Regions from separate parts of the Streptomyces sp. NBC_00236 genome, predicted to be linked through region 1. Evidence: riboswitches for the same ligand, from Rfam matches in the RefSeq annotation. Region 1 holds a riboswitch; each other region holds the start of a gene.
The links. A riboswitch is a leader RNA that binds a small molecule or an ion and turns the genes downstream of it on or off. The one in region 1 is predicted to bind cyclic di-AMP.
Positions count from the first base shown of each region.

Region 1 (9,681 bases):
CTCCGGGTTGGTGACGAAGAGGTCGTCGCCGACGATCTGCACCTTGGCGCCGATCTTGTCGGTGATGACCTTCCAGCCGGCCCAGTCGTCCTCGTACAGCGGGTCCTCGATGGAGACCAGCGGGTACGCGGAGACGAGCTCCTCGTAGTACTCGGTCATCTCGGCGGCCGAGCGGGACTTGCCCTCGAACTCGTACTTGCCGTCCTTGTAGAACTCCGAGGCGGCGACGTCGAGCGCGAGCGCGATGTCCTTGCCCGGGGCGTAACCGGCTTCCTTGATGGCCTCGACGATGAGGTCCAGGGCGGCGCGGTTCGACTCCAGGTTCGGCGCGAAGCCGCCCTCGTCACCGAGACCGGTGGACAGGCCCTTGGTCTTCAGGACCTTCTTCAGCGTGTGGTAGACCTCGGCACCCCAGCGCAGGGCCTCGGAGAACGACTCCGCGCCGATCGGCGCGATCATGAACTCCTGGATGTCCACGTTGGAGTCGGCGTGCGACCCACCGTTGAGGATGTTCATCATCGGGACGGGCAGCAGGTGCGCGTTCGGGCCACCGAGGTAGCGGAACAGCGGCAGGTCCGAGGCCTCGGAGGCGGCGTGGGCCACGGCGAGCGAGACGCCGAGGATGGCGTTGGCGCCGAGCGAGCCCTTGTTCTCCGTGGCGTCCAGGTCGAACATCGCCTGGTCGATCAGCCGCTGCTCGGTCGCGTCGTAGCCGACGAGCTCCGGGCCGATCTGCTCGATCACGGCGAGGACGGCCTTCTCGACGCCCTTGCCGTGGTAGCGGTTGGGGTCGCCGTCGCGAAGCTCAATGGCCTCGAACGCGCCGGTGGAGGCGCCGGACGGAACGGCAGCACGGCCCGTGCTGCCGTCGTCGAGGCCGACCTCGACCTCGACCGTGGGGTTTCCGCGGGAGTCGAGGATTTCCCTGGCTACGACGACGTCGATGGACGGCACGAGGCATCTCCTTCTGGGATGTGACGCTTGTGGTGCAGGGTCGCTTTGGCCTTGCGACAAGAGCCTAACCGGCTCGGCCGCCGCAACCGGCCGACCGCCCGTCCCCTGGGACGAAAAAGGACCCAAGGGCAGGCACAGCGGGACAAACGGCCAGAAATTTACTGGCCAGTAACGACAACAGTTGAACGAACAACGCAGAAACCGGCCCACCCCGGACCGGAACGCACGGGGGGAAGGTGCGCACCGGGCCGGGGCGGCCGGGGTCATCAGCGAGGAGAGATCGCGACTACTTCGTCAGGTGGAGCTGCTGACCCGGGTAGATCAGGTCGGCGTCCGTGACGATGTCCTTGTTCAGCTTGAAGAGCTGCGCCCAGCCGCCCTTGACCTTGTGGTCGGCGGCGATCTTGCTCAGGGAGTCGCCGGTGACGACCTTGTACTCGCCATCGCCCTTCGCGACCTTCTTGCCGGTCGGAGTGGTGACGGTCTTCTTCGGGGCCGCGGCGCGGTCCGAGCGGTTGGTGGCGGGGGCCTCGGTGCGCTCGGCCTTCTTCGGCTCGGCCTTCTGGACCGGAGCGGACTCCTGCTTCGGGGCGGTCTCGGTCTTGGCGGCGGAGGAGCCGGTGTCGACGCCCGGGTCGACGCCGTCGTTGCTCAGGTTGCCGGCGCCGGCACAGGCCCAGGCACCCGGGCCCTGCAGAGCGAGGAGCTTCTCGGCGGTGGCGATCTGCTGAGCCTTGGTGGCCAGGTCGGCGCGGGCCGCGTACTGGGTGCCACCGGCGGCGGCCCAGCTGGACTGCGAGAACTGCAGGCCACCGTAGTAACCGTTGCCGGTGTTGATGGACCAGTTGCCGCCGGACTCGCACTGGGCGACGGCGTCCCACGTGGAGACGGAGGCGGCGGAGGCGCCGGTCGCACCCATCAGGGGCACGGCGATGGCGGCACCGGTGACACCGGCGAGCGTGGCGATACGGACGGCCTTGGACGGGCGGCGGTGCTTGTTGCCCTTGCTGTTGAGCAGCATCGAGACTTCTCCTCACCGACGCCTACGAGGTGAGCTGTCGGGTTCGGGCCAAGTGAGTTGCCCGGTCGCACGTCCTAGCACGCGACTTCACCCCAAGCCGGTCCTGATGCGTCTTGCGACGATCGGGTCCGGCGCTTACCTGGGTCCCCCGCTCCTGCCTACGGCGCTTTACGCGTCTGTTCCCTTCGACCGACGGCAGGATTCGGCGTGACGATCGACGGGGCCCGCGGTGCGAGCGGTTCCGACCGTAAACACACCCCACCCTCATATCCAAAGATGGACATACCGGATAAACAGCCCTTACTTGCATCTGAAGAAGTGCCGTTTGCGCAGGTGGGAACGGATGTGGCGGGACCTCCCGGACAAGACGCGCCAGTTCACGCAAAGAGACCCATGTCTCACTTGGTCAAAAGTGGGACATAGGCCTCTTAACTACCCCAATATTTGGGGTGTTTTCAGCTGATCATCAGACCGCGCTCATTCGGCCTTCACGTCGAGATCGAGGCTCTGGCCAGGCAGGATGAGGTCGGGGTCGGAGCCCACCTCGGCCTTGTTGGCCTCGTACAGAGCCGTCCACCCGCCGGGCAGCTTCTGTGCATCAGCAATCGCCCACAGGTTGTCGCCCGCGCGGACGGTGTACGCACCGTCAGCAGCGGAGGCGCCGGTGTCGCGTGCGCCACCGTCACCGCGCGAGGCATGCCGCCCCGCGTCCCGGTCGCCGCTGCGGCCGCTCTCCCGGGTCTCCTCGGGCGCCGGCGTGCCGCGGTGCTTGCCGCCCGTCTCCTGCCCGGAGGTGCCCTTCTCGGCGCCCGAGGCGTCACCCGAGGGCGTCGTGGAGGGGGTGGCGGAGGGCGTGGCCGACGGGGACGCCGACGCGTCCGGCTTCGCGTCCTCGTCCTTCGCATCGCCCGACGGCGCCTTCGCCCCCGAGGACGCGTCGTCCGACGGGGTCGCGTCCCCGGACGGGTCGGTGCTCGCGGACGGATCGGTGCTCGCGGACGGGTCCACGCTTTCCGTCGGGTCGGCCGACGGAGTGCTGCCCGGGTCCACACCCGGCAGCCCGCTGTCCACGACGAGACCCGAGATGACCGCACAGCTCGGCCACGCCTTCGGCCCCTGGTCGTCCAGGACCTTCTCCGCCACGGCGATCTGCTGCGAGCGGCTGGCGAGGTCGGCGCGCTCGGCGTACGACTCGCCGCCGTACGACTTCCAGACCTCCTGCGAGAACTGCAGGCCGCCGTAGTAGCCGTTGCCGAGGTCGGCGCTCCACATGCCGCCGCTCTCGCACTCGGCCACGCGGTCCCAGGTCGAGGCGTCTGCGGCGTGCGCGCCCGCCGCGCCGAGCAGCGGGATGGCGATGGCCGAACCGGTCACGCCTGCGGCGACGATGATGGCGGGTGCCTGCCGAGGGCGACGGTGTCTGCCGTTAGCGGAGCCCATGGGGATGCCTTCCGTGTGACTGACGAGTGACTGGTGAGTCGAACGGTGAACCTAGCGGGACTCGAACGCATGTCACAAGTCGATGCAGCAGAGATCACGTGAAAGTCACAGAGTTGACAGAATGTCACCTTCATCGCGCACCGACCCGGGCGTGAACTCCACCGGGAGCGTGCGCAGTCCACGCATGATGAGCCCGCCACGCCACCGAAAATCGGCAGGTTCTCCCGCAAGCCGCAGGTCAGGAAGGCGCTTCAGAAGAGTCCCGAGCGCAGCCTGCCCCTCCAGCCGGGTGAGCGGTGCTCCCAGGCAGCAGTGGATTCCGTGACCGTAACCGAGGTGCTGATTGTCACGCCGCGCAAGGTCCTTTTTCGGGCAGGCTACTCCTGCTGGTGGTGGTTCAGCGGAGCTGATTCGCCGGGGCCGTTGATGTTCGACACAGAGCCCGCGGAGCATCTCGGAACGGACCCTTGGGAACACCGGCCGAGGCGGCTCACCGACAGACGCCCGATACCGTCGTCACGTGAACCGCACCCCGCCGCCCGAACTCTTCACCTGGGAGTTCGCCACCGACCCGTACCCCGCCTACGCCTGGCTGAGGGAGCACAGCCCCGTACACCGGACGACCTTGCCCAGCGGCGTCGAGGCGTGGCTCGTCACCCGGTACGCGGACGCACGACAGGCTCTCGCCGACAGCCGCCTTTCGAAGAACCCGGCACACCACGCCGAGGACGCCCGGGGAAAGAGCAAGACCGGCATCCCCGGCGAGCGCAGCGCCAACCTCATGACGCATCTGCTGAACATCGACCCGCCGGACCACACACGGCTGCGCCGACTGGTGTCCAAGGCGTTCACGCCCCGGACGATCGCCGCTTTCGGGCCCCGTGTGCAGGAACTGGCGGACCGGCTCATCGACGATTTCGCGGACAAGGGCGAGGCCGACCTGATCCATGACTTCGCCTTCCCGCTCCCCATCTACGCCATCTGCGATCTGCTCGGTGTACCCGAAGAGGATCAGGACGACTTCCGCGACTGGGCGGGCATGATGATCCGGCACGGCGGCGGGCCGCGCGGTGGGGTCGCCCGGTCAGTGAAGAAGATCCGCGCCTACCTCGCCGAGCTGATTCACAGAAAGCGGGAGAACCCCGGCGACGACCTGATCTCCGGTCTGATCCGGGCGAGCGACCACGGCGAGCACCTCACCGAGAACGAGGCCGCCGCGATGTGCTTCGTGATCCTCTTCGCGGGTTTCGAGACGACCATCAATCTGATCGGCAACAGCGCCCACGCGTTCTTCCGCAACCCCCCGCAGCGTGCCGTGTTCCAGAGTGCGATCCAGCGAGGCGACAACGGTCTCCTGGACACCGCCATCGAGGAGTTGCTGCGCTTCGACGGCCCGGTGGAACTGGCTACCTGGCGCTACGCCACGGAAGCTCTCGACATCGGGGGCGAGCACATCCGCGAGGGAGATCCGGTTCTCGTGGTCCTCGCTGCGGCCGACCGCGATCCGGCCCGGTTCGCGGAGCCGGCCACGCTCGACCTGTCCCGGCGGGACAACCAGCACCTGGGGTACGGCCACGGCATCCACTACTGCCTGGGCGCACCCCTCGCCCGGCTCGAGGGCCGTACCGCGCTGGAGACCCTGTTCCGCCGCCTGCCGGACCTTCAGCTCGCGGCGGACCCAGCTGACCTACGGTGGCGTGGCGGTCTCATCATGCGTGGGCTGCGGACACTTCCCGTGGAGTTCACTCCTCGGGCCGGTTGATCACCACGTCGGCTTCTCCTCAGCCGACGCCCTCCGCCGCCCTGATGGCATCCCGGTACGCACGCCCCGCGGCCCTCAGTGCCGCTTCCGGGTCGATGCCGTCCTCCTGGGCGCGCACGGCCAGGGCGAGGAGGCGGTAGCCGATCTCGTCGCCCTCGCCCCCGGTCGCTGGGAGAGGGACGTCGAGTCCGGCGGCACGGACCCGGCTCGCGAGCTTCGCGGCGAGTGCCAGTCCTGGCTGGCCGAGCGGCACCCCGTCGGTGACCGACTCCCGCTGCTTCTCGATGGCCTTGGTGCGCAGCCAGTGCGCGTGGACGTCCTCCGGTGTCTCGGCGGTCTCGTCGCCGAAGACGTGCGGGTGCCGGTGGATCAGCTTCTCGACGAGGGTGGCCGCGACGTCGTCGATGGAGAACGGCTCGTCTCCGCTTCCCGGAAGGCCTTCCTCCGCGATGCGCGCGTGGAAGACGACCTGGAGCAGTACGTCCCCGAGCTCCTCGCGGAGCTCTTCGCGGTCGCCGTCCTCGATCGCCTCGACGAGTTCGTACGCCTCCTCGATGGCGTACTTGGCGAGGCCCTTGTGGGTCTTCTGCGAGGTCCAGGGGCATTCGAGGCGGATCCGGTCCATGACCTGGACGAGATCGAGGAGCCGGGCGCCGGGAAGGTCGTACGAACCCGGCAGCAGCTCCAGGTTCGGCATCCGCACCCGGCCCGAACCGGCCAGCCGGGCCAGTCCGTCGGTCAGTGGCTGGTTGCCCTCGCCGCCGGTGAGGACGACGACGGTCCGGCCGCCGGCGCACACATCCACCAGCTCCTGCGCGTCGGGCACGCCGAGCGTGACGGTGATGCCCGCCTCGCGCAGATAGGGGAGCTGCGGCTGGTCCTGCTCCCCGCAGTGCACCCGGTCGGCGGCGTGCAGGGTCTGCCAGGCGGGCCAGGACAGGAGTCCGGGCGCGACGCGGTGGCTGGCGGTGAGCAGGACGATGCGGCCGGGGTCTTCAGCGTTCACAAGGCGAATCTACCCCGGCCGTCGGACAGTCCTCAGGCCCCGGCCTCGGCGGCCGACTGGGCCGGCTTGGTGACCTGGGAGATCCAGGGGGCCTTGTACTCGGCGAGCTGGATCTGCTGGTTGTTCCAGGTGCCGAAGCGCGGGTTGACGTCGACCTTCAGCGCCTTGGACGCCTTCGTCAGCGCGTCGCCCAGGGTCTTCGTGCCGGCCGGGGTCGTCGGGTCGGCGCCGAGTGCCTGGCCGAGCTTGGTCAGCTGGATCTGCTCGCGCAGGAAGGCGTCGATCTGGTCCGGGGCGATCCAGCGCTCCTGGAGCACCGCGGCGCGCAGCCCGGCCTCTCCCTTGTACTGGGCGACGGCCTGCTGCCGCATCTGCTGGATCTCGGCACGGGTGACGGTCACCCCCGCGTCGGCGGACGCCTTGTCCAGGACGCGGTCCAGGATCAGCCCGTGCAGCTTGGCGCGGGGGAGCTGGCCGGACTGGTTGGTGATCTGGGCGGCCTGCTTCGAGGTGTCCTGCGCCCGGCGGACCTCCGCTACCTGGCCCTGCACGGTGGCCACCGTGATCCGGTCCCCGCCCACGACGGCCGCGGCGCCCGGGTGGGCCTGGCTGCCGCAGGCGGCGAGGAGCGGCGCTGCGGTGAGCAGTGCGGCGGAGACGGTGAGCGCGGAGCGACGGCGGCGGTGCAAAGGAGCCTCCCGAGGAGATTGTGCGGCGGTGCACAAGGCCTTGCAGTGATCGATGTTAGGTAGTGGAACCGGTCCGGGCCACTGATTCGACCAACGATTCGGGAGGAGTTGCGGATGCGGCCCCCGGGCGGCGCGGATCAGCCGACGCGTTCGGGCGTTTTCGGCGGGGTGTCGGGCCGCAGCATGATCGTGCGGGAGACGACGAAGGTGATGGGGATGGCGGCCGCGGCAGCGACCAGGGGTGCGTAGCGGCTGCTGAATCCGGCCAGGTCGACCAGCAGGTAGACGCCGCCGGTGGTGATGACGAAGTTGGCGGCGTTGGTGAGCGGGAAGAGCAGGAACTTCCGCCAGGTGGGCCGGGTGCGGTAGGTGAAGTAGGAGTTGAGGAAGAACGAGCCGGTCATGCTGAGCGCGAAGGCGAGCACGTGTGCGGCTATGTACGGCAGCCAGTGCAGCAGGACGAGGTAGCAGCCGTAGTACGTGCCGGTGTTCACGGCGCCCACGAGGGCGAAGCGGGCCAGTTGTGCCTTGACCGTCATCGGCGTACGAACTCCAGGGGTTCCGGCTCCCGAGCGGGCCGGTGTGCCTGGGTGTTGGTGGCCTTGACCAGGAAGTGCGGGCGGCGCTTCACCTCGTAGTAGATCCGGCCGACGTACTCCCCCACCACCCCGACCATCACCATCTGGACGCCGGCGAGGGCGGTGAGGACCACGAGCAGGGTGACGTATCCGGGGGTGTCGACGCCCTTCACCAGGGCGACGCCGACGATCCAGGCGGCGTAGACGAAGGCGAGGGACATCAGGAGCATGCCGAGGTAGAGCGCGGCGCGCAGTGGCTTGTTGTTGAAGGAGAGGAGTCCGTCGAGGCCGTAGTTCAGCAGTTTGCCGAAGGTCCAGGCGGAGCGGCCCTGTTCCCGGACGGCGTTCTCGTAACTGAAGGTCGTGGTGGGGAAGCCGACCCAGGCGAAGAGGCCCTTGGAGAAGCGGTTGTACTCGGTGAGTTCGAGTACGGCGTCGGCGGCGCGGCGGGAGAGGAGCCGGAAGTCGCCGACCCCGTCGACGAGTTCGACGTCGACGAGGCGGTTGATCAGCCAGTAGTAGGCGCGGGCGGTGAGGGTGCGGGTGACGCGGTCGCCCTTGCGGGTGCGGCGGGCGATCACCTGGTCGTAGCCCTGTGCGTGCTCCTGGAGCATGCGGCCGACGAGCTCCGGCGGGTGCTGGAGGTCGGCGTCCATGATGACGACGGCGTCGCCTTCGGCGTGCTGGAGGCCTGCCAGCATGGCGGCCTCCTTGCCGAAGTTGCGGCTGAAGGAGACGTAGCGGGCCCGGGGGTCGGCGGCGGCCAGCTCCTGGAGGATCGGCAGCGTACGGTCCGCGCTCCCGTCGTCCACGTACACGAGCTGGAACGCGTGGCCGAGGCGGGTCATCTCGTCCGTCACGCGTTCATGGAAGCGTTCGAGGATGTCTTCCTCGTTGAAGCAGGGCACCACCAGCGAGATCAGCACGAAAGTACATCAGCCGGTCAACGTGACAGGCGTGGATGGCGGGTATGGCCTGGGGGCGACGATTGGGTGAACTGGCCCGGGGCGGGGGCCCTGTGGCGGTTCAGCCGCCCCTGACCTTCAGCTGGCGTTCCAGTTGCCGGCGCAGTTCGGCGGGCAGCGGGTGGTGCGGTCCGTACATCCGCTCGGTGTCGTAGAGGAGCGACTGGAGCTGGCCGCGGGCGCCGGCGTGGTCGCCGAGGGCCAGGAGCAGCTGGCCGATGCGGTGGCGGATCTCGTAGGAGCGTGCCGGGTCGTTGTTCGTCGCGTACTGGTTCTCGTAGTACGGAAGGACCGCGCGGTACGCGGCGAGGGCGGCGGCCGGTTCGCCGAGTTGTTCCAGACACTGTGCGGCGTCGTAGCGGAACTGCAGGGTCTGGAGGTCGGCGGGGCCGGCCTCGGCGGCGCGGTCGTCGGCGAGGCGGCGCAGTTCGGGCAGGGCGCGGCGGTACTGGCCGTCGTCCATGAGGGTCGCCGCGTACTGCTTGCGCAGGATGCGGACGACCGGGGAGCCTTCTCCGTGCTGTTCGGCGGCGGCCGGAAGGATGCCGCCGAGCATGTCGACGGCCTGGGTGATGCGGCCTTCGCCGAGCAGCCTCTTGACCTCGTCGACGGCGGCGGCGACGTCCGGCCGTGCGGGCATCGGCGCGGGCTGGGCAGTCGGTGGGGTAGCGGCGCGGTCGGGCCACGGGGCATGGGGGCGCAGGAAGGGGCGGGTGGGGTCGAGCGGTCCGGAGGGCTGTCCGGAGTTCCGGGTGGGCAGCAGCGGGGCGAGGTGTTCGTACACCTCCTGGGCGCTGGCCGGGCGGTGCTGCGGGTCCTTGGCGAGCAGTCGCAGGACGAGGGTTTCGAGTGGTTCCGGGATGTCGGGCCGGATCTGGCGGACGGGGGCCGGCGGTTCGTAGAGGTGGCGGTGGAGTACGCCGAGGGCGGTGGAGCCGGCGAACGGTACGTCTCCGCTGAGGAGTTCGTGCAGGAGCACGCCGAGGGCGTACAGGTCGGTGTACGGGCCGACGGCGCCGCCCATGGCCTGCTCGGGGGCCATGTAGGCCGGGGATCCGATGGGCGATCCGGTGTGGGTGAGGCGGGTGGTGTCGGTGTCCAGGACGGAGGCGACGCCGAGGTCGAGGACGGTGCCGTCCGGGCGCACCATCAGGTTGCGGGGCTTGAGGTCGCGGTGGACGATCGGCACGGCGTGGACGGCGCACAGGACGGCGCAGAGCTGGGCGGCGACGGCGACGGACCACTGCCAGGGGTACGGATCGTGCT
Region 1 covers NZ_CP108100.1:3,206,454-3,216,134, forward strand. Annotated here, with positions in the region: gene eno (phosphopyruvate hydratase) at 1-954, opposite strand, end outside; gene OG446_RS14300 (transglycosylase family protein) at 1,241-1,975, opposite strand; cyclic di-AMP (ydaO/yuaA leader) riboswitch at 1,980-2,151, opposite strand; gene OG446_RS14305 (transglycosylase family protein) at 2,453-3,415, opposite strand; partial or broken gene OG446_RS14310 (cytochrome P450) at 3,521-3,781, opposite strand; gene OG446_RS14315 (cytochrome P450 family protein) at 3,936-5,177, shown strand; gene OG446_RS14320 (nucleoside triphosphate pyrophosphohydrolase) at 5,197-6,183, opposite strand; gene OG446_RS14325 (SurA N-terminal domain-containing protein) at 6,216-6,872, opposite strand; gene OG446_RS14330 (GtrA family protein) at 7,010-7,411, opposite strand; gene OG446_RS14335 (glycosyltransferase family 2 protein) at 7,408-8,376, opposite strand; gene OG446_RS14340 (serine/threonine-protein kinase) at 8,477-9,681, opposite strand, start outside.

Region 2 (9,681 bases), 3.3 Mb from region 1:
CGGTACGGGGGCGGTGTCGACTGGCAGCAGCACGGGGTCGTCCTGCCAGGCCGGGTGGGCCATCAGCGGCCGGCCGCCGCGGTCGCGGCCGTGGCCTCGGAGAGCGCCTGGGCGAACGCGAGCGTCTGGCGCACGGTGTCGGGGCCGTCGCCGGCCTCGCTGACCCGCAGGCTCAGGTCGTCGGCGGTGGAGCTGCCCGTGTAGCCGTGGTCGGCCTCGCAGTTGGGGTCGCCGCAGGCGGCGGGCTCCAGGTCGATCCGGGAGACGGCGCCCCAGCCGATGGTCAGGACGACCTCGCGGGGCAGCGTGCCGGGGACGTACTTCTCCGGGTTGGCCACGACCCGGCTGACCACGACCGAGGAGATCCGGTCGAGCTTGACGGACTCGGTGGACGTGGTGGCGTAGGGCGTCGGCGAGCTGGTGTCGGCGTTCTGCTCATCGGTGTGGCTGACGATGAAGCGGGTGTCCGTGAGCACCAGCACCGTGACGTGCCTGCGCACCTCGTTGGAGTCGAAGGTCGTCTCCTGGTGCACCAGGTACGAAGCGACCGGCTCACCGCCGACGGCGGCCTCCACCGCCTCGGCCACGAGGGCCGGGTAGTAGCCGCTGCGCTCGATCGCCGCGCGCAGCCCCTGGGTCGTCGTACCGGTCTTAGCCATACGCACCATCCTACGGGGGGCCGATGGCTGCCGGGGACGGTCCCGCCGTCGCTGCCGGACGGGGCCCGGGGCGGGGCGGGTCAGTAGTTGGACAGGCGCCGGGGGCCGAGGTCGGTGCGGGCCGGGGGCGGCGAGAGCCGGACGCTCGCTCCGAGGACGGTCAGTCCCTGGGTGGCGACCACGACCGGTTCCAGGGCGATCGAGACCACCTCGGGGTGGTCGTCGACCAGTCGCGAGACCCGCAGCAGCAGTTCCTCCAGCGCGGCGGTGTCCACGGGCGCCGAGCCGCGCCAGCCGAAGAGGACCGGGGCCGCCCGGATGGACCGGATCAGTTCGGCCGCGTCGCGGTCCGTGGCGGGGACCAGGCGGTGTGCGGTGTCTCCGAGGAGTTCGGAGGGGGCGCCCGCCAGGCCGAAGGAGAGGACGGCTCCGGCTGCCGGGTCGATGGTGGCCCGCACCACGGTGTCGACGCCGCGCGGGGCCATCGACTGCACGACGGGCCGGAGCTCGGCGGGTTTGCCGAGCAGGTCGGTCAGTTCGCCGTACGCGCGGCGCAGCGCCGGCTCGCCGTCGAGGTCCAGGCGGACCCCGCCGAGGTCGGCCCGGTGGCGCAGATGCGGTGCGGTGGTCTTGAGCGCCACGGGGTAGCCGAGCCGCGCCGCCGCGGCCACGGCCTCCTCGGGGCCGGGGGCCGGGAGGGTGGGGCGGACGGTGATGCCGTAGCAGGCCAGCAGTTCGCGGGCCTCGTCGTGTTCCAGGGGCCTGCCACGCGGATCGGGGTCCTGGCCGAGCAGGGTTTCGATGAGGGCGCCCGCGGCCGGTTCGTCGATGGTGTCGTCGAGGAACTCGGGCACCTTTCCGGGTACGGCGGCCTGGCGTCGCCACTGGGCGTACCGCACGGCTTCGGCGAGCGCCCGGACCGCGCGTTCGGCGGCGGGGTAGGCGGGGATCCGGCCCACCGGGCGGGGGGCGCCGGGTGCGGGGCCGTCGTCGCCGGCCGCCTTGTCGGGGGCGGGGGCGGGGCGGCCGGTGGCGGCACGGCCGGTGTCCGGTCGGCGTGGGGCCGCGGCGGCGGGGCGCCCTGGTACGCCGAGGGCGGGTGACGCCGTCGACGGGCGCTGCTGCGCCACCGTGCTGGTCGCGGCGGCCAGGGCCTCGGCGAGGCCGCCGATCTCCACATGGACCACGGCCACCGGCTTGGCGGGACCGGTGGCGGCCGCCGCGTGCAGGGCCGTGGCGAGGACCTCGCCGTCACCCGACTCCGCCTCGCCGTTCTCGCCGACCCACGGGATCGCCGTCACGACGACCGCGTCGCAGCCGTCGTCGGCCAGGGCCGCGGACAGCGCGTCCCGGAAGTCCTGCGGCGTGGCTGCCGTGGTGAGGTCGACGGGCGGGCGCGGGCGCAGCCCCTCCGCCAGGCAGGCGTCGTACGTGAGCAGCCCGAGGGACTCCGAGTTGCCGAGGATCGCGACCCGCCCGCCGGCCGGGAGGGGCTGGTCGGCGAGGAGCAGGCCCGCGTCGACCATCTCCGTCACCGTGTCGACGCGGATCACGCCCGCCTGCCGCATCAGCGCGGAGACCGTCGCGTCCGGGATCCGGCTGACGGGGACCGCGTGGCCGGGTGGCGTGGAGCCGCTGTGCCGGGCGCCCTTCACCACGACCACCGGCTTCACGGCCGCGGTCCGCCGGGCGAGGCGGGTGAACTTGCGGGGGTTGCCGAGCGACTCCAGGTACAGCAGGGCGACGTCGGTGTCCGGGTCCTCGTACCAGTACTGGAGGAAGTCGTTGCCGGAGATGTCGGCGCGGTTGCCGGCGGAGATGAACGTGGAGAGCCCCGCGCCGCGCCGGTAGAGCCCGGAGAGCAGAGCGATGCCGATCGCGCCGGACTGGGTGAACAGGCCGATGCGCCCGGAGGCGGGCCGCTCGGGCGCGAGGGAGGCGTTGAGCCGGACCGCCTCGGAGTTGTTGATGATGCCGAAGGCGTTCGGACCGATGATCCGCATGCCGTACGAGCGGGCCTGGCGCACCAGTTCGCGCTGGCGTTCGCGGCCCTCGGCCCCCCACTCGGCGTAGCCGGCGGACAGGACGACGAGCCCCTGGACGCCGTGTTCCCCGCAGTCCGCGACGGCTTCGGGCACCCGGTCGGCCGGAACGGCGACGACGGCCAGGTCGACCGGTTCACCGATCTCGCCGAGGGAGCGGTGGGCGGGCACACCGTCGATGGTGGCCTGGTCGGCGGCGAACGCGCTGTTCACGGCATAGGTGCGGCCGGTGAAGCCGGCACCGAGGAGGTTGCGCAGGACCGTTCGGCCGACGCCGCCCGGGGTGCGGCCCGCGCCGATGACGGCGACGGAGCCCGGGGCGAGCAGGCGCTGCACGGAGCGGGCCTCGGCGCGCTGTTCCCGGGCGCGCTGGACGGCGAGCGACTCGGCGGTCGGTTCGAGATCCAGGGTGAGGTGGACGGAGCCGTCCTCGAAGCTGCGCTGCTGGGTGTATCCGGCGTCCCGGAACACCTTGATCATTTTGTTGTTGGCGGGCAGTACCTCGGCGGCGAAGCGCCGGATGCCGCGTTCGCGGGCAACGGCCGCGATGTGTTCGAGCAGGGCCGATGCGACGCCTCGGCCCTGATGGGCGTCCTGGACGAGGAAGGCCACCTCGGCCTCGTCGGCCGGGGCCGATGCGGGCCTGCCCTGCGCGTTGATCCGGTCGTAGCGGACCGTGGCGATGAACTCGCCGCCCACCGTGACGGCCAGCCCCACCCGGTCGACGTAGTCGTGATGGGTGAAGCGGTGGACGTCCTTGGCGGAGAGACGGGGGTAGGGAGCGAAGAAGCGGTAGTACTTCGACTCGTCGGAGACCTGCTCGTAGAAGCTCACCAGCCGGTCGGCATCGTCCGTGGTGATGGGCCTGATGCGGGCGGTGCCGCCGTCGCGGAGCACCACGTCCGCCTCCCAGTGATCGGGGTAGGCGTGATGCGGACTCTGCTCCGGAGAGGGCTGCATGGGCAAAGCGTACGGCTCCGCCAGCGGTCGCGTGGGTGCCGGGGCCGGGGCAGTCTGAGGGGTGCCGGGTGACGGTGCGGCGCGGGTGGAAAGCGGTCCGCGGGTCGGCCGGAGCATCGCGCACTGCATGAGAGACTGGTCTAGACAACCATTGATTCGTGAAGGGCAGAACCATGGCTGAGCGCCGCGTCAACGTCGGTTGGGCCGAGGGCCTGCACGCCCGCCCCGCTTCCATCTTCGTCCGTGCCGCCACGGCTTCCGGCATCCCTGTGACCATCGCCAAGGCCGATGGCAACCCGGTGAACGCGGCCTCCATGCTCGCCGTGCTCGGGCTCGGCGCGCAGGGCGGCGAGGAGATCGTCCTGGCGTCCGAGGCCGACAACGCAGAAGCCGCCCTGGACCGCCTGTCCAAGCTGGTCGCCGAGGGGCTCGACGAGCTTCCGGAGACCGTCTGACCCCGACGGGTCACCACCGCGGGAATTCCTGCGACAGAGCCGCGACACCCTCGACCGGGTGCCGCGGCTCTTTTGTTCAGCTCTTTCGTTCAACTCGTTCGTCCGCCAAAAGGTGCGGGTCATCGAATGGTTCCGCCGAGGCGAATTCGGGCAGCAGAAAGAAAGTCCTCCGGAATCCCACTCTTTGTATACGGCGCAATTGTTAATGCCGGCCGCTCGGGGTGTTTACGGCATGTTGCGAAGTTCTCACCCGGCCGGTCCGGGCCGTGGCGGACTCCGGCCGGCCGGGGCGGCGCAGCCGGTACGCGGCGGCGGCCCGCTCGGCGTGCTGGGCGGTCAGCGCCCGCGCCCTCTCCGCGTCCCCGCGCGCCACGGCGTCCACGATGGCCCCGTGCTCGGCCCATGAATCGGCCGGACGGGCCGGGGACTCGATCGCGTACATCCAGGTGGTCTTGTGCCGCAGCTGGGTGAGCAGCGCGATCAGGCCGGGGCTGCCGGAGGCCTGCGCGAGCGTCTCGTGGAACCAGGCGCCAAGGGAGCGCAGGTCCTCGCCCTCACCCCGGCGGGCGCGCTCCTGACCGAGCCTGACCAGGCCGCGCAGCACCTTGAGGTGCGCGTCCGAGCGGCGGTGGGCGGCGCGGGCCGCGCCGAGCGGCTCCAGCAGCATGCGGACCTCCAGGAGGTCGGCAGCCTCCTGCTCGGTGGGCTCGGCCACGCAGGCTCCGGCGTGTCTGCGGGTGACCACGAATCCTTCGGACTCCAGGGTGCGCAGCGCTTCCCGAACCGGCACCCGGGAGACCCCGTAACGCCGTGCGAGTACCTCCTCGGTGAGTCGGCTGCCGCGTTCGAAGACACCCGAGACGATGTCTTCACGGATTGCCGTGCATACCGAATGCGCCGGAATGCGCATGTCCGAACCTCCGCCTTAATCCCCGCGAAACGCAGCCGATCGACACCTGTCCTGCGACTCTATTGCAATGCGGTCGCATTTCCGACGGCGGGTGGAAATTCATGAATATCTTTTGGTCACCGGGCCGTTCCGGCGCCACCGCTGCGGAAGGCCGGGACACACGGACACGACGAAGGCCCCGGCGTGGTGCCGGGGCCTTCACCGAGGGGTCGTCGGCCGGTCAGACGGAGACGCCGTGGGAGCGCAGGTAGGCGACCGGGTCCATGTCGGAGCCGTACGAGGGCGTGGTGCGGGCCTCGAAGTGCAGGTGCGGGCCGGTCGAGTTGCCGGTGGAGCCGGAGAGGCCGATCTGCTGGCCGGCACCGACGCTCTGGCCGACGGACACGCCGATCGAGGAGAGGTGGCCGTACTGGGTGTACGTGCCGTCCGTCATCCGCAGCACGATGTTGTTGCCGTACGCCCCGCCCCAGCCGGCCTCGACGACCGTGCCGGCGCCGACGGCGACGACGGAACTGCCGGAAGCGGCGTGGAAGTCGATGCCGGAGTGGCTGCCGGAGGACCACATGGAGCCGCTGGACTTGTAGCCGGTGCTCACGTACGAGCCGGCGACGGGGAGCTGGAAGGAGCCGAGCCGGGTGCGCTCGGCGGAACGGGCGGCACGGGCCGCACTCTCGCGGGCCTTCTCTGCCCGGGCGGCCTTCGCCTTCGCGGCGGCCTCGGCCTTCGCGGCAGCCTTGGCCTTGGCTTCGGTCTTCTTCTTGGCCTCGGCCTTCTTCTTCGCGGCGGCCTTCGCCTCGGCCTTCTTCTCGGCGACGTCGGCCTGGTGCTGCTGCGCGTCCGCCTGGGCGTCGATCTGCTCGGCGAGGACGTTCTCGATGGCGATGACCTGGGTGAGGCCGGTGTCGCCGACGGAGGGGGTCCCGGTGTCCGAGGCGAGGGCCGGGGAGGCCAGTCCTCCGATGACGCCGGTGGTGGCCAGGGTCGCGATGCCGACGGCCTTCGCGCCGGTGCGCGTCAGACGGCCCGGGGCACGATGCTTCCCGGTGGCACGGGTGAACGCCATGAAGTGGCTGGTCCTTTCCTTCCTTCTCGCCTACCGGGTTAGCTGACGGGTTCGGAGCAGGAAGGTCTCCTACGGATCCCCGGTCCCGTACGGGACACGGCCATCCGATTCACCCCAGGGACTGCGTGGGTCCCCGGCTCCCCAGGCTCGCGCCTGACGGGGACTCGGCGATGGCTGCCCGGTACGTCACGGATGCGGCATACGAGTGACGGACAGCGGAGCCGACGCTAAGCGGGGGCACTTCCCGTCACCAAACGGACAGGCCGTTTTGTAGCGCATCCCACAGGGCAGAAAGGCAACCAACCCCCCAAAAAGGGGCAAAACGGAAGGTCCCGGCGGAGATCGCTCCGCCGGGACCTTCACCACTGTTCTGTTTGCCCTGATACCGGGCGGGATGACCGTTGTGCTCAGCCGGTCACGATCGACACCTCGCCGATGCCGAGGGCCCGGACCGGGTCGGCGATCTGCGCGGCATCCCCGACGAGAACCGTGACCAGCCGGTCCTCCGGGAAGGCGTTGACCACGGCCGCCGTCGCCTCCACCGTCCCGGTGTCGGCCAGGCGTGCGTAGAGCTGCGCCTGGTAGTCGTCCGGGAGATGCTGCTCGACCTGGTCGGCGAGGGTGCCGGCGACGGAGGCCGCCATCTCGAACTTCAGCGGGGCGACACCCACGAGGTTCTGCACGGCCGTCTCGCGCTCGGCGTCCGTCAGCCCTTCGGCTGCCAGCGTCCGCAGGACCTTCCACAGGTCCTCCAGCGCCGGCCCGGTGGACTCCGTGTCCACGGAACCGCTGATGGCGAGCATCGCGGCGCCCGTGGCCCCGGAGGCGGAGTCCGGAGCCGTCGAGCGCAGCACCTGGGCGAAGGCCCGCACGCCGTAGGTGTAGCCCTTCTCCTCCCGCAGCACCCGGTCGAGCCGGGAGGTGAGCGTGCCACCGAGGCAGTAGGTGCCGAGCACCTGGGCCGCCCAGACGCTGTCGTGCCGGTCGGCGCCGATCCGGCCGATCAGCAGCTGGGTCTGCACCGCGCCGGGGCGGTCCACGATCACCACACGGCCCGTGTCGTCAGCGGTGATCGGCGGGACGGGGCGGGGCTCCGCGGTGTTGCCCGACCAGTCACCGAGGGTGTCGGCGAGCAGCGCGTCCAGGTCGATGCCCGTGAGGTCGCCCACGACCACGGCGGTCGCGGTGGACGGGCGGATGTGGGCGTCGTAGAAGGCGCGCACGGCCGCGGAGTCGATCCGGGCCACGGTCTCCTCGGTGCCCTGGCGCGGGCGCGACATGCGTGCCGTGGCCGGGAACAGCTCCTTGGAGAGCTGCTTGGCGGCACGCCGGGCCGGGTTGGCCTGCTCGTGCGGGATCTCGTCCAGCCGGTTGCCCACGAGTCGCTCGATCTCGCTGTCGGCGAAGGCCGGAGCCCGCAGCGCCTCGGCAACGAGGCCGAGCGCCTTGGCCAGCCGGGAGGCCGGAACCTCCAGGGAGACCCGGACGCCGGGATGGTCGGCGTGGGCGTCCAGCGTGGCGCCGCACCGCTCCAGCTCGGCGGCGAACTCCTCGGCGCTCTGCTTGTCGGTGCCCTCGGACAGCGCGCGGGACATGATCGTGGCGACCCCGTCCAGCCCTTCGGGCTCGGCGTCCAGGGGGGCGTCGAGGAAGATCTCGACGGCGACGACCTGCTGGCCGGGGCGGTGGCAGCGCAGCACCGTGACGCCGTTGGGCAGCGAGCCGCGCTCGGGCGCGGGGAAGGCCCAGGGCCTGGCCACGCCGGGGGCGGGCTGCGGGTGGTACTCCATCGAAACTCCAGTCGCGGCAGCGTCGGTCACTTGTCCGCCCCTTCGTGCGCGTCGGTGTCGGTGGCGGCATCCGCCTCTTCGGCGGCCTCGGCGGCCTCGGCGGGCTCGATCGGCTCGTACACCAGCACCGCCCGGTTGTCCGGTCGCAGCTGGGCCCTGGCGGCCGCCTTGACCTCCTCGGCGGTCACGTCGAGCACCCGGTGCACGGCGGTCAGGGCGAGCTGCGGGTCACCGAACAGCACGGCGAACCGGCACAGTTCGTCGGCGCGGCCCGCGACCGTACCGAGGCGGTCCAGCCACTCGCGCTCCAACTGCGCCTGGGCGCGCTCCATCTCCTCGGGCGTGGGGCCCTCCTCGGCGAACCGGGCCAGCTCCTCGTCGACCGCGGTCTCGATCTGTGCCACCTCGACACCGCCGGACGTCTTGACGTCCAGCCAGCCGAGCGAGGGCGCGCCCGCCAGGCGCAGCAGCCCGAATCCGGCGGCGACGGCCGTCCGGTCCCGGCGCACCAGGCGGTTGTGCAGCCGGGACGACTCGCCGCCGCCCAGCACGGTCAGCGCGAGGTCCGCGGCGTCGCACTCACGGGTGCCGTCGTGGGGCAGCCGGTAGGCGGCCATCAGCGCTCGCGCCGGGACCTCCTCGCGGACCTCCTCGCGCAGCTGGCCACCGATGATCTCCGGCAGGGCGCCGTCGCGCGGCGGCTGCTTGCCGTCGTGCGAAGGGATGCTGCCGAAGTACTTCTCGATCCAGGCGAGCGTGCGCTCGGGGTCGATGTCGCCGACGACGGAGAGCACCGCGTTGTTGGGCGCGTAGTACGTACGGAAGAAGGTCCGCGCGTCCTCGAGCGTCGCCGCGTCCAGGTCGGCCATCGAGCCGATCGGGGTGTGGTGGTACGGGTGGCCCTCCGGGTAGGCGAGTGCCGTCAGCTTCTCGAAGGCGGTGCCGTAGGGGACGTTGTCGTAGCGCTGGCGGCGCTCGTTCTTGACGACGTCGCGCTGGTTCTCCATGGACTCGTCGTCGAGCGCGGCGAGCAGCGAGCCCATCCGGTCGGCCTCGAGCCACAGGGCCAGCTCCAGCTGGTGCGTCGGCATCGTCTCGAAGTAGTTGGTCCGCTCGAAGCTGGTGGTCCCGTTGAGGGAACCGCCGGCGCCCTGCACCAGTTCGAAGTGTCCGTTCCCCTTGACCTGGCCGGAGCCCTGGAACATCAGGTGCTCGAAGAGGTGAGCCAGACCGGTGCGTCCCTTGACCTCGTGGCGCGAACCGACGTCGTACCAGAGGCACACCGCGGCGACCGGGGTCAGATGGTCCTCTGAGAGCACCACGCGCAGGCCGTTGGCCAGACGGTGCTCGGTCGCTGTCAAGCCGCCGGAGCCGGCCTGGGCTGTGGCCGTGTGACCCATGGGCATGTACGTCCCTTCGATCGCGATACTGGTTTTACTGCGAGACCTGCCACTGTAAGCAAGCGCACCAGCACCTGGCGAAGTTCCCGTGCCGCGAAAGTTCGCGGGAAAGAGGGTTCCGAGCGCCTCGGGACGGGTGGAGAAGGCCCTTTGGGACGGGTCGAGGTCCGGGTTGTCAGTGGGGCGGTCCACAATGGTGCGCGTCAGAACCTGAGGTTGCCCGAACAGAATCCGTGAAGGAGTCGCAGCAGCGATGGCCCGCCGCAGCACGAAGACCCCGCCGCCGGTCGACTTCGAGGAGAAGATCCTCGACATCGACGTCGTCGACGAAATGCAGGGCTCCTTCCTCGAGTACGCGTACTCGGTGATCTACTCACGGGCCCTGCCCGACGCCCGTGACGG
Region 2 covers NZ_CP108100.1:6,493,828-6,503,508, reverse strand. Annotated here, with positions in the region: gene OG446_RS29090 (alkaline phosphatase family protein) at 1-63, opposite strand, end outside; gene OG446_RS29085 (DUF5998 family protein) at 63-659, opposite strand; gene OG446_RS29080 (bifunctional acetate--CoA ligase family protein/GNAT family N-acetyltransferase) at 740-3,661, opposite strand; gene OG446_RS29075 (HPr family phosphocarrier protein) at 3,835-4,116, shown strand; gene OG446_RS29070 (GntR family transcriptional regulator) at 4,319-5,026, opposite strand; gene OG446_RS29065 (M23 family metallopeptidase) at 5,247-6,089, opposite strand; cyclic di-AMP (ydaO/yuaA leader) riboswitch at 6,103-6,269, opposite strand; gene OG446_RS29060 (M16 family metallopeptidase) at 6,497-7,879, opposite strand; gene OG446_RS29055 (M16 family metallopeptidase) at 7,906-9,285, opposite strand; gene OG446_RS29050 (DNA gyrase/topoisomerase IV subunit A) at 9,533-9,681, shown strand, end outside.
Region 2: another riboswitch for cyclic di-AMP. It lies ahead of OG446_RS29065 (M23 family metallopeptidase); the one in region 1 lies ahead of OG446_RS14300 (transglycosylase family protein).

Region 3 (9,681 bases), 2.4 Mb from region 1:
GACCGCCGGCCTGGCCCTGGCCGGGCTGGGACTGCTGGCACTCGGCACGGTGCACGCCGACACGGGCTACGGGAACGTGTGGTGGCGGCTCGGAATCGTCGGCATCGGCTTCGCCCTGACCCTGTCCCCACTGACGGGAGCCGCCATCCAGGCCGTCAGCCCGCAGGAAGGCGGCCTCGCCTCAGGCATCAGCAGCACCACACGGCAGATCGGCGCGGTGCTCGGCGTGGCGGTACTCGGAGCCGTCGTCCGCACCCGGGAATCCGGCGGCGCCTCCTTCGAGACCGGCCTCAACAGCGCCTTCCTCGCCGCCGGTGCCGTCACCATGGCCACCGCCGTGTTCACAGGCCTGTGGCTGACCAGGTCCGAGCCCGCCGCCGCCCCAGGTGCCGTCACCACCTCGCACGAGGCATCCGAACAGCCGTTGACCACAGCAGTCGGCCGAAATCGATAGCCACGAACCGATTCGTGCCGGCCGGGCAGCGTAGAGAAGATCGGCACTCGGGTGCGGGGCCGCCCGCGGTTCGCGGAGGGGTGAGGACGGCGAGAGAGGTCAAAACCCACGCCCCGCACTGCCTGGTCATCCTGACGGTGTACGAGATGAAGAGGCTGGGGCGGGACACCCCCGAACTCACCGCGCTCCCGGACCACCTCACCGCCCTCGGCCGGTGCGGGCAACCTCCCAGCCGGGCCAGTGGCGCGAGCACGGGGACTCCCTGGCTCACCGCTGCCCAGATGCCGGTGCCCCGGCGTCATGAGGTGGTGAGCCATCCGCCCTCAGCGAACAGCCGCAAACGCCCCTGAACGGGGGCTTTTCGTGGATCGCCAGGACCTGTTCCCATCCAACTCCTTCTGTACGTCCTGTACATTTTTTACAGATGTTCGCGGGCGCCTCCCTGCCCCGCGCACCCCGGAGGAGAGGTCCCGCCATGCACCGCCCCGCCGCCCGCCATGTACTGCCCGAGTTCACGGAGCGCACGTCCCAGGGGACGCGCACCCTCGACCCGTACTCCAAACTCCTCGCCGAACGGGTCGCGTTCCTCGGCACACCCGTCGACGACACTGCGGCCACCGACCTGGTCGCCCAGTTCATGTACCTGGAACACGACGCTCCGGACCGGCCCATCTCGCTCTACATCAACTCCCCCGGCGGCTCGTTCGGTGCCATGACCGCCATCTACGACACGATGGCGTTCCTCAGTTGCGAGGTGGAGACCTTCTGCCTCGGCCAGGCGGGAGCCGCCGCGGCCGTTCTGCTCGCAGCGGGCGCCCCGGGCAGGCGGCATGCACTGCCGGGTGCCCGCGTGGTGGTGCAGCAGCCCGAACTCACCGAGCCGGTACAGGGGCAGCCCTCCGATCTGGAGATCGAGGCGCGGGAACTGGCCCGGATGCGCGACACGCTGACCGGCATGCTGGCCCGTCACACCGGCCGCCCCGCCGAGCAGATCACCGCCGACACCGAGCGCGATCTGATCCTCGACGCGGAGGGCGCCAAGGACTACGGGCTGGTCGACCACATCGTGCAACGACGCGGACTGTCGCTGCCTGCGCACCCCGTGAGGTGAATCCGCGATGCAGCCACCGGAGTTCGCGCCCCTGCCCGCCCTGACCCGCGCGGAGGGCGAGTTCATCGACCGCTATCTGCAAGTCATCGACCAGGTGGGCCGGATCAATCCGGCCCACGGTGGCGACACCTACAGCGCCCTGCGCGCCGCCCAGGCGCTGGCCTCGTACGCGGCCACGCTGCGCGACGCGCTCACGTTGATGCACGAGCGGGGCGAAGACCGGATCCACGCGGCCACGTTGACCAGGGCGCTGCGCGTTCTCGACGGCGAAAGGCGCTCCGGGCGGGTCACCGTGCCGCCCGAAGCGCCGAGTTGATCAGCGCGATGCACCGACACGCCCGACGCGGGGACCAAATTTTCTCGCTCGTTCGGCGTAGACGTTACTTCGCACGAGGGACAACTCGATTTGCGTTTTCGAAGTGGACGATGGGTGAAATCTCCCGTTCCGTCGCTGGTGCGGCACCGGTCGCCGTGACCCCACGGTTTGCCGCAACGTCACCTGGCCACCCGAACGGTCCATTCGTGATGAGCCTCACATATGGCTGTTTCACCTCGGAAATCCGGCACTCGGTGAGTCAAGATCCCTGGGACGACAAGCCCCCGCCACCGCGGCGGGGCGGTCCGGGCGGACGCCGAGTCCTGCCGCCGCCCGGATGCCTGGTCGACAGGAGTGGATCGGCAGGAGTGGAGGACCCAGCACAACGGGTCGACCGGACTTCCGGTCGTCCCTCGGGGTGAAGCCGCATCTGCGGCCGGGCGACTTCGCCGGCCCGAACCCGACAGGTCATCCTTCACAGGCGGCTGACGAAGGGTTGCGCATGACTGCGCAGGTTCATGTCCCGTCTCTGCTCGCCCGGGCCGGTACGGCCTCGGTAATGACTCTCGCCGCCGTCGGCGGCTCGCTGTTCGTGCCCGGCGCCGTGACCGACGCCCAGGCCGCCAGCCATTCGATGAAGGCCCTCACGATCGCCGCGTCGAAGAAGGGGGCGCCCTACCGTTGGGGCGCCACCGGGCCCAGCCGCTTCGACTGTTCCGGGCTGACGCTCTACTCGTTCAAGAAGGCCGGGAAGAAGCTCCCCCGCACGGCCCAGCAGCAGTACAACAAGACCCGCCACATCTCGTCGTCCAAGCGGCAACGCGGCGATCTGGTCTTCTTCCACTCCGGCCGCAGCATCTACCACGTGGGCATCTACGCGGGCAGCGGCAAGATCTGGCACTCGCCCAAGACGGGGGCCGTGGTCCGCCTGGAGAAGATCTGGACGAAGAGCGTCTACTACGGACGCGTCCGTTGAGGCCGCTCCCCCGCCCCGGCCCGTTCTCCCGCGTCAGTGCAGCAGCGGGCCCGTCACCAGGACCAGCCCCAGTGCGGTGAGTGCGGCGCCGCTGCCGCCCTCGATCGCCCGGGCGGTGCGCGGCCGGCGCAGCCACCGGCCGAGGCGGTCCACCAGGAGAGCCACCAGCGGGAACCAGATCAGCGCCAGCACCACGACGATCGCGGCGAGCAGCAGCGTCCTGGGCAGGGGCGCGGCCCCGGCCGGCACGAACTGCGGCAGCAGGCTGAGGAAGAGCACGGGCGCCTTGGGGTTCAGCGCGTTGGTCAGGAAGCCCTGGCGCAGCGCGCGGCCCGTTCCCATGCCCGACCGCCCGCCGTCCGCCTCGTCCGGCCCGGCCTCCGCGTCCTGCCCGGTGCCGCGCCGGGCCGCGTACAGGGCGCAGATCCCCAGATAGAGCACGTAGGCGCCGCCCAGGAGCTGGATGATCCGGAACAGCACGGGCACCGCCACCAGCACGGCGGCCAGACCGGCTACGGCGAGCACGGTGTGGACGAGGAGGCCCCCGGCGACCCCGAGCGCGGTCGCCACTCCCGCCGTGCGCGAGGCGAGGGCGTTGCGTACGACGACGGTGAAGTCCGCGCCGGGCAGCGCGACCATGGCGGTGGCGACCCCGATGAAGGCGGTCAGTTGTGCGTCCATGGGTCCACCCTGGACCGCTGGAGCCTTTAGCGTGTACTTGCAATCTTCTGGGTCTGCCAAAAGGAATGCTTAATGTACGACCCGACACGGCTCGCGGCGCTGGTGGCGGTCGCCGAGGCCGGTTCGATCACCCGGGCCGCCGCACGCCTGGGCTACACCGCCCCGGCGCTCTCCCAGCAGCTGGCCAAGCTGGAGCGGGAGGCGGGGGCTGCGCTGCTGGTGCGCCATCACCGGGGCGCCCGGCTGACGGCGGCGGGCGAGCTGCTCGCCGGACGCGCCCGGCGGGTTCTCGACGAGATGGATCAGGCCCGTCACGAACTGGCCCGCCTCGCCGGGCTCTCCGGCGGGCGCCTGCGGGTCGGCACCTTCACCACCGCGGGCATCCATCTGCTGCCTCCGGTGCTGAGCGCGTTCCGCCGGGCCCACCCGGACGTGGAGCTGGCCGTCACCGAGTACGAGCCGCCGGGCGGGGTGGCCGCCGTGGCGGCGGGCGAGGTGGATCTGGCGCTGACCCATGACTACGAGCCCGGACCCGTGACGCCGCCGCCCTCGGGTGTCCTGACCGAGCCGGTCCTGATCGAGGAACTGGTCCTGATCACGGCCGTCGGCCAGGTCCTGGCGGACGGCAGCGGACGGCTCCCGGTGACGGAGCTGGCGGGCCGGCCCCTGATCAGCAGCGCGCCCAGGCACCCGCCGCGCCGCGGAGTGGAGAGCGCGCTCGCCGAAGCGGGGGCGCTGCCTGCGGTGGTCTGCGAGTCGCCCGGCTACGCGCTGGTGTGTGCCCTGGTCAGTGCGGGCATCGGGGTGGCCGTGGTACCGGAGATGGTCGCCGCCATGTCGCCGACGCCCCTGTCCGTACGGCGGCTGGAGCCGGCCTCGTTCCGCCGGACGATCTCGGTGGTGCATCGAGGGGACCGTACGAGCCCGGCGGCGGCGACGCTTCAGGCTCTGCTGCGCAGCGGATTCGGGCGGGCGGCGGCAGCCGGGTGACCGGGACGCGCGACGGAGAAGTTCAGTGCTGGACGGGCGGCTGCCACGGCAGCGCGATCCAGACGGTCTTCCCGCCGTCCGGGGTGGGCGTGACGGTGAGCCGGCCACCGTACTCCTTGGCCAGCGAGCGGATGATCACCATGCCGCGGCCGTTGTCCTGCTGCACGGCCGCCGGCAGCCGCTGGGGCCACCGGGGGTGACTGTCCGTCACTCCGAGGCGCAGCTGCTCCTCGCGCTCCAGCCGGAGGTCCACGGTGAAGGTGGGTGACTGTCCGAACGTGTGCTGGACCGCGTTGGTCGCGAGTTCCGAGACGATGAGCCGGACGGTCTCGCCCGTGTCCGTGCCGTCGGGCAGTCCCCATTCGGCCAGTACCCGGGCCACATAGCGCCGGGCGGCGGAGACCGAGACCGGCTCGCTCGGCAGGGTGACACGTGCTTCCTGATGGTCTGCCATGGCGAGCCGTCCCTTTCCCACCCGGAAGCGACCCCGCGATCGATGGTCCGGGTTGTGCTTCGCGCCAGATTGCCACTGATGCTGCCCGCTGTAACGGCGATCCACCAAGATATGCATATATCTGTCGCTCGAAGCGGTGAACTCTGCCCCGGATGCGCCGTGAGGACGCCACACTGTCCGCTCGGCAGGGAGTGGGAGGGAGGCACCACATGCAGCACGGCCCTGCGGTGCGACGCCGCAAGCTCGGGGAGGAACTGCGGAGTCTGCGCCATGCGTCCGGACTCACGAGCCGCGACGCGGCTCGTCTGCTCGGCTGGCATCAGTCGAAGGTCAGCCGGATCGAGACCGGTGTGAGCGGAGTACGGCCAGGTGACGTGACCCGGCTGCTCGACACCTATGGCACCAACGACCCGAAGTTGCGCGAGGTCCTGGAGGCGCTCGCGGGATCGGCGGGCGGCGGGGGCGCGGGATGGTGGCACGCCTACCGCGGTCTCATCCCGCCGCAGTACCGCGACTTCATCAGTCTGGAATCCCAGGCGCGCACCGCCCGCACCCTGGAGACGTCGGTGGTGCCGGGCCTGCTGCAGACCGCGGACTACGCCCGTGCGGTGACCCGGGCCTCGCTCGACGGACTGCCCACCGGACAGCTGGACTCGCTGGTGGAAGTGCGGCTCGCGCGGCAGGGTGTCCTGCGGAGCGACCCTCCGCTGCGGCTGAGCGCGGTGCTGGACGAGGCGGTACTGCGGCGGGAGGTCGGGGGCCGCCGGGTGATGCGGGAGCAGTTGCGCCACCTCAGCCGAGTGGCCCAACTGCCTCATGTGCAGCTTCAGTTGCTGCCGTTCTCGGTCGGCGGCTATGTGGGCCTCACGGGACCTTTCGTTATCTTCTCTTTTCCGACTACTTCTGATCTGGATGTGGTCGTTCTTGACCACTTGACGAGTAGCCTCTACCTGGAGCGGAAAGAAGACCTCGAGGCGTACAGCTCGGCCTTCCGCACCCTGCAGGCACACGCGCTGTCGCCGGAGCACTCGTTGGATCTGATCGCCGCAATCGACCGCGGCGGTCAGTGAACCCGTACTGCCCGAGGGAGCGTCATGTCGGATTGCCTCGCACAGCACGCGTTACGGTGGCGGCGCAGCAGCCGCAGCACGGGAATGAACAACTGCGTGGAGGCCGCGCCGTTCGGTGGCCGACGGCTGGCCGTGCGCGACTCCAAGGACCGCTCCAGGCCGCCTCTCCAGTTCTCCGCGACGGCCTGGACGTCCTTCGTCACCGCCCTGAACGGCGGTGACGTCAGCTGAGTCCGCGGCCGGGCGCCGCGGACCGGCGGATCAGCCGGCCGGGGCGGTCCGCCGTACGATCGCCACCGCCTCGGCGATCTGCTCGTCCGTCAGGTCGGCGCGCGCGGTCAGCCGCAGCCGGGAGACACCGTCCGGTACGGACGGCGGCCGGAAGCACCCCACCGCGATGCCGGCGGCACGGCAGTCGGCCGCCCAGCGGACGGCGTCCTCCGCCGAGGGCGCGCGTACCGAGACCACGGCCGCGTCGGGCCTGACCGCGGTCAGGCCGGCCGCGGTCAGCTGCCCGTACAGCGCGGTGGCGACGGTACGGGCCCTGGCCGCGCGTTCCGGTTCGCGGCGGAGCAGCCGAAGGCTGCCGAGCGCGGCGCCGACGGCGGCCGGGGCGAGCCCGGTGTCGAAGATGAAGGTACGGGCGGTGTTGACCAGGTGGTCGATCACCCGGGCCGGGCCGAGGACCGCCCCGCCCTGGCTGCCCAGGGACTTGGAGAGGGTGAGCGTGGTGACGATGCCCTCGCCGCCCGCCAGGCCGGCCGCGGCGGGGGCGCCCCGGCCGCCGTCCCCGAGCACTCCCAGGCCGTGCGCGTCGTCGACGAGCAGCGCGGCGTTCTCCGCACGGCAGGCGTCGGCCAGTTCGGCCAGAGGCGCGGCGTCGCCATCGACCGAGAAGACCGAGTCGGTGACCACCAGGGACCTGCCCGGGTGCGCGTGCAGGGTCTTGCGCACTGACTCGGGGTCGGCATGCGGAACAACGGCGGTCTCGGCCCGCGAGAGCCGGCAGCCGTCGACGATCGAGGCGTGGTTGCCCGCGTCCGACACGATCAACGAGCCCCGGCCGGTCAGCGCGGTGAGCGCCGCGAGGTTGGCGGCGTAGCCCGAGGACAGCACCAGGGCCGACTCGAAACCGCAGAAATCGGCCAGTTCGCGTTCGAGCTCGGCGTGCAGTGCGGTGGAACCCGTGACCAGCCGGGAGCCGGTGGCCCCGCCGCCCCAGCGGTGTGCCGCCTCGGCGGCCGCGGCGGTCACCTCCGGATGCCGGGTGAGGCCGAGGTAGTCGTTGCTCGCGAGGTCCAGCAGTTCCGGTTCGGCGGGCCGCGGCCGGAGCGTCCGGACGAGTCCGGCGTCCGCGCGTCGGCGCGCCTCCTCATCGATCCAGTCGAACGGGGCGAAGGACATGAGCGGGTCCCTTTTGTAGGCAGCTCACAGACCCTAACCGCGGGCGCAGTCGGGCATGGTGTGGCAATGCACACACCCTCTGCGGGCTCTGTTGTCCGGTTCCTCCTTGGCTCGGAGCGGTGCCGTGCGTCAGGATCATCGCCATGGACCTCCTGAACACGCTGGTGGACAAGGGGCTGCGGCGCGAGCTGCCGACCCGTGAAGAAGCGCTCGCCGTACTGGCGACCCCGGACGACGAACTGCTCGACGTGGTGGCCGCGGCCGGAAAGGTGCGCCGTCAGTGGTTCGGACGGCGGGTGAAGCTGAACTACCTGGTCAATCTCAAGTCAGGGCTCTGCCCCGAGGACTGCTCGTACTGCTCCCAGCGGCTGGGATCCAAGGCCGAGATCCTGAAGTACACCTGGCTCAAGCCCGACGAGGCGTCGAAGGCGGCTGCGGCGGGAGTCGCCGGTGGCGCCAAGCGCGTCTGCCTGGTCGCGAGCGGCCGGGGGCCGACCGACCGGGACGTCGACCGGGTGTCGCAGACCATCGCGGCGATCAAGGAACAGAACGAGGGCGTCGAGGTGTGCGCGTGCCTCGGCCTGCTCTCCGACGGCCAGGCCGACCGGCTGCGGTCGGCGGGCGCCGACGCCTACAACCACAACCTCAACACGTCCGAGGGGACGTACGGGGAGATCACGACCACCCACACCTACGCCGACCGGGTGGAGACGGTCCACCAGGCACAGGCCGCCGGTCTCTCCGCCTGTTCCGGGCTGATCGCCGGCATGGGGGAGAGCGACGCCGACCTGGTCGATGTGGTCTTCGCCCTGCGTGAGCTGGACCCGGACTCGGTGCCCGTCAACTTCCTGATCCCGTTCGAGGGCACTCCGCTCGCCAAGGAATGGAATCTGACACCGCAGCGCTGTCTGCGCATCCTGGCCATGGTCCGGTTCGTCTGCCCGGACGTGGAGGTACGGCTCGCGGGCGGTCGCGAGGTGCATCTGCGTTCGATGCAGCCGCTGGCCCTGCATCTCGTCAACTCGATCTTCCTGGGCGACTATCTGACCAGTGAGGGCCAGGCGGGGCAGACCGACCTCGACATGATCGCGGACGCCGGCTTCGAGGTCGAGGGTGCGGGTACGACGACGCTCCCCGGCCACCGGGTGGACGCCGGCGGTGGCTGCGGTTCCCACACCGGCGGGTGTGCGCCCTGCGGCGACGGCCCGGAGGCGGACACCGCTCCCGCGGAAGCCGCCCTCACGGAAGGCGACGGGGACCGGGCGGCGCGCACGGACCTGGTGACGGTCCGCCGTCGCGGCGCGGGCACGGATCTCGCTCCCAATGCCTGAGCCGCTCTCCGCCGCCGGACTCCGGGCGCTGGACCGGGCCCATGTCTGGCATCCGTACGGCCCCATGCCGGGCCGGCAGGAGCCGCTGGTCGTGGAGTCCGCGTCCGGTGTGCGGCTCCGGCTGGCCGAACCGGCCCATGGGCAGCACGAGTTGGTCGATGGGATGTCGTCGTGGTGGTCGGCGGTGCACGGGTACAACCACCCGGTGCTGAACGAGGCGGCACGCGACCAGCTGGACCGGATGAGTCATGTGATGTTCGGCGGGCTCACCCACGAGCCCGCCGTGCGGCTGGCCGCCAAGCTGGTCGAGATCACACCGGAACCGTTGCAGCATGTCTTCCTCGCCGACTCCGGCTCGGTGTCGGTCGAGGTGGCCGTGAAGATGTGCCTCCAGTACTGGCGATCCGCCGGACGGCCGGCCAAGCAGCGGCTGCTGACCTGGCGCGGCGGGTACCACGGCGACACCTGGCAGCCGATGTCGGTGTGCGACCCCGAGGGCGGCATGCACGAGCTGTGGTCGGGAGCGCTGCCCCGGCAGGTCTTCGCCGACGAGCCGCCGGCCGGTTACGACGCGGAGCCGGACGCCGCGTACGTGACGCATCTGCACGAGCTGATCGCGCACCACGCCGACGAGCTCGCTGCGGTGATCGTGGAGCCCGTGGTGCAGGGGGCGGGCGGCATGCGCTTCCACTCCCCCGCGTACCTGCGTGTCCTGCGCGAGGCCTGCGACGCGCACGATGTGCTGCTGGTGTTCGACGAGATCGCCACGGGCTTCGGACGGACGGGCAGGCTGTTCGCAGCCGAGCACGCCGGGGTCTCGCCCGATGTGATGTGTGTGGGCAAGGCTCTGACCGGCGGCTACCTGACGATGGCGGCGACGCTGTGCACGACCGA
Region 3 covers NZ_CP108100.1:791,048-800,728, forward strand. Annotated here, with positions in the region: gene OG446_RS03375 (MFS transporter) at 1-454, shown strand, start outside; gene OG446_RS03380 (hypothetical protein) at 535-804, shown strand; gene OG446_RS03385 (ATP-dependent Clp protease proteolytic subunit) at 930-1,565, shown strand; gene OG446_RS03390 (hypothetical protein) at 1,573-1,881, shown strand; cyclic di-AMP (ydaO/yuaA leader) riboswitch at 2,210-2,380, shown strand; gene OG446_RS03395 (C40 family peptidase) at 2,384-2,857, shown strand; gene OG446_RS03400 (LysE family translocator) at 2,891-3,538, opposite strand; gene OG446_RS03405 (LysR family transcriptional regulator) at 3,611-4,528, shown strand; gene OG446_RS03410 (ATP-binding protein) at 4,551-4,982, opposite strand; gene OG446_RS03415 (helix-turn-helix domain-containing protein) at 5,192-6,052, shown strand; gene OG446_RS03420 (DUF397 domain-containing protein) at 6,077-6,283, shown strand; gene OG446_RS03425 (8-amino-7-oxononanoate synthase) at 6,314-7,456, opposite strand; gene bioB (biotin synthase BioB) at 7,600-8,787, shown strand; gene OG446_RS03435 (adenosylmethionine--8-amino-7-oxononanoate transaminase) at 8,780-9,681, shown strand, end outside.
Region 3: another riboswitch for cyclic di-AMP. It lies ahead of OG446_RS03395 (C40 family peptidase); the one in region 1 lies ahead of OG446_RS14300 (transglycosylase family protein).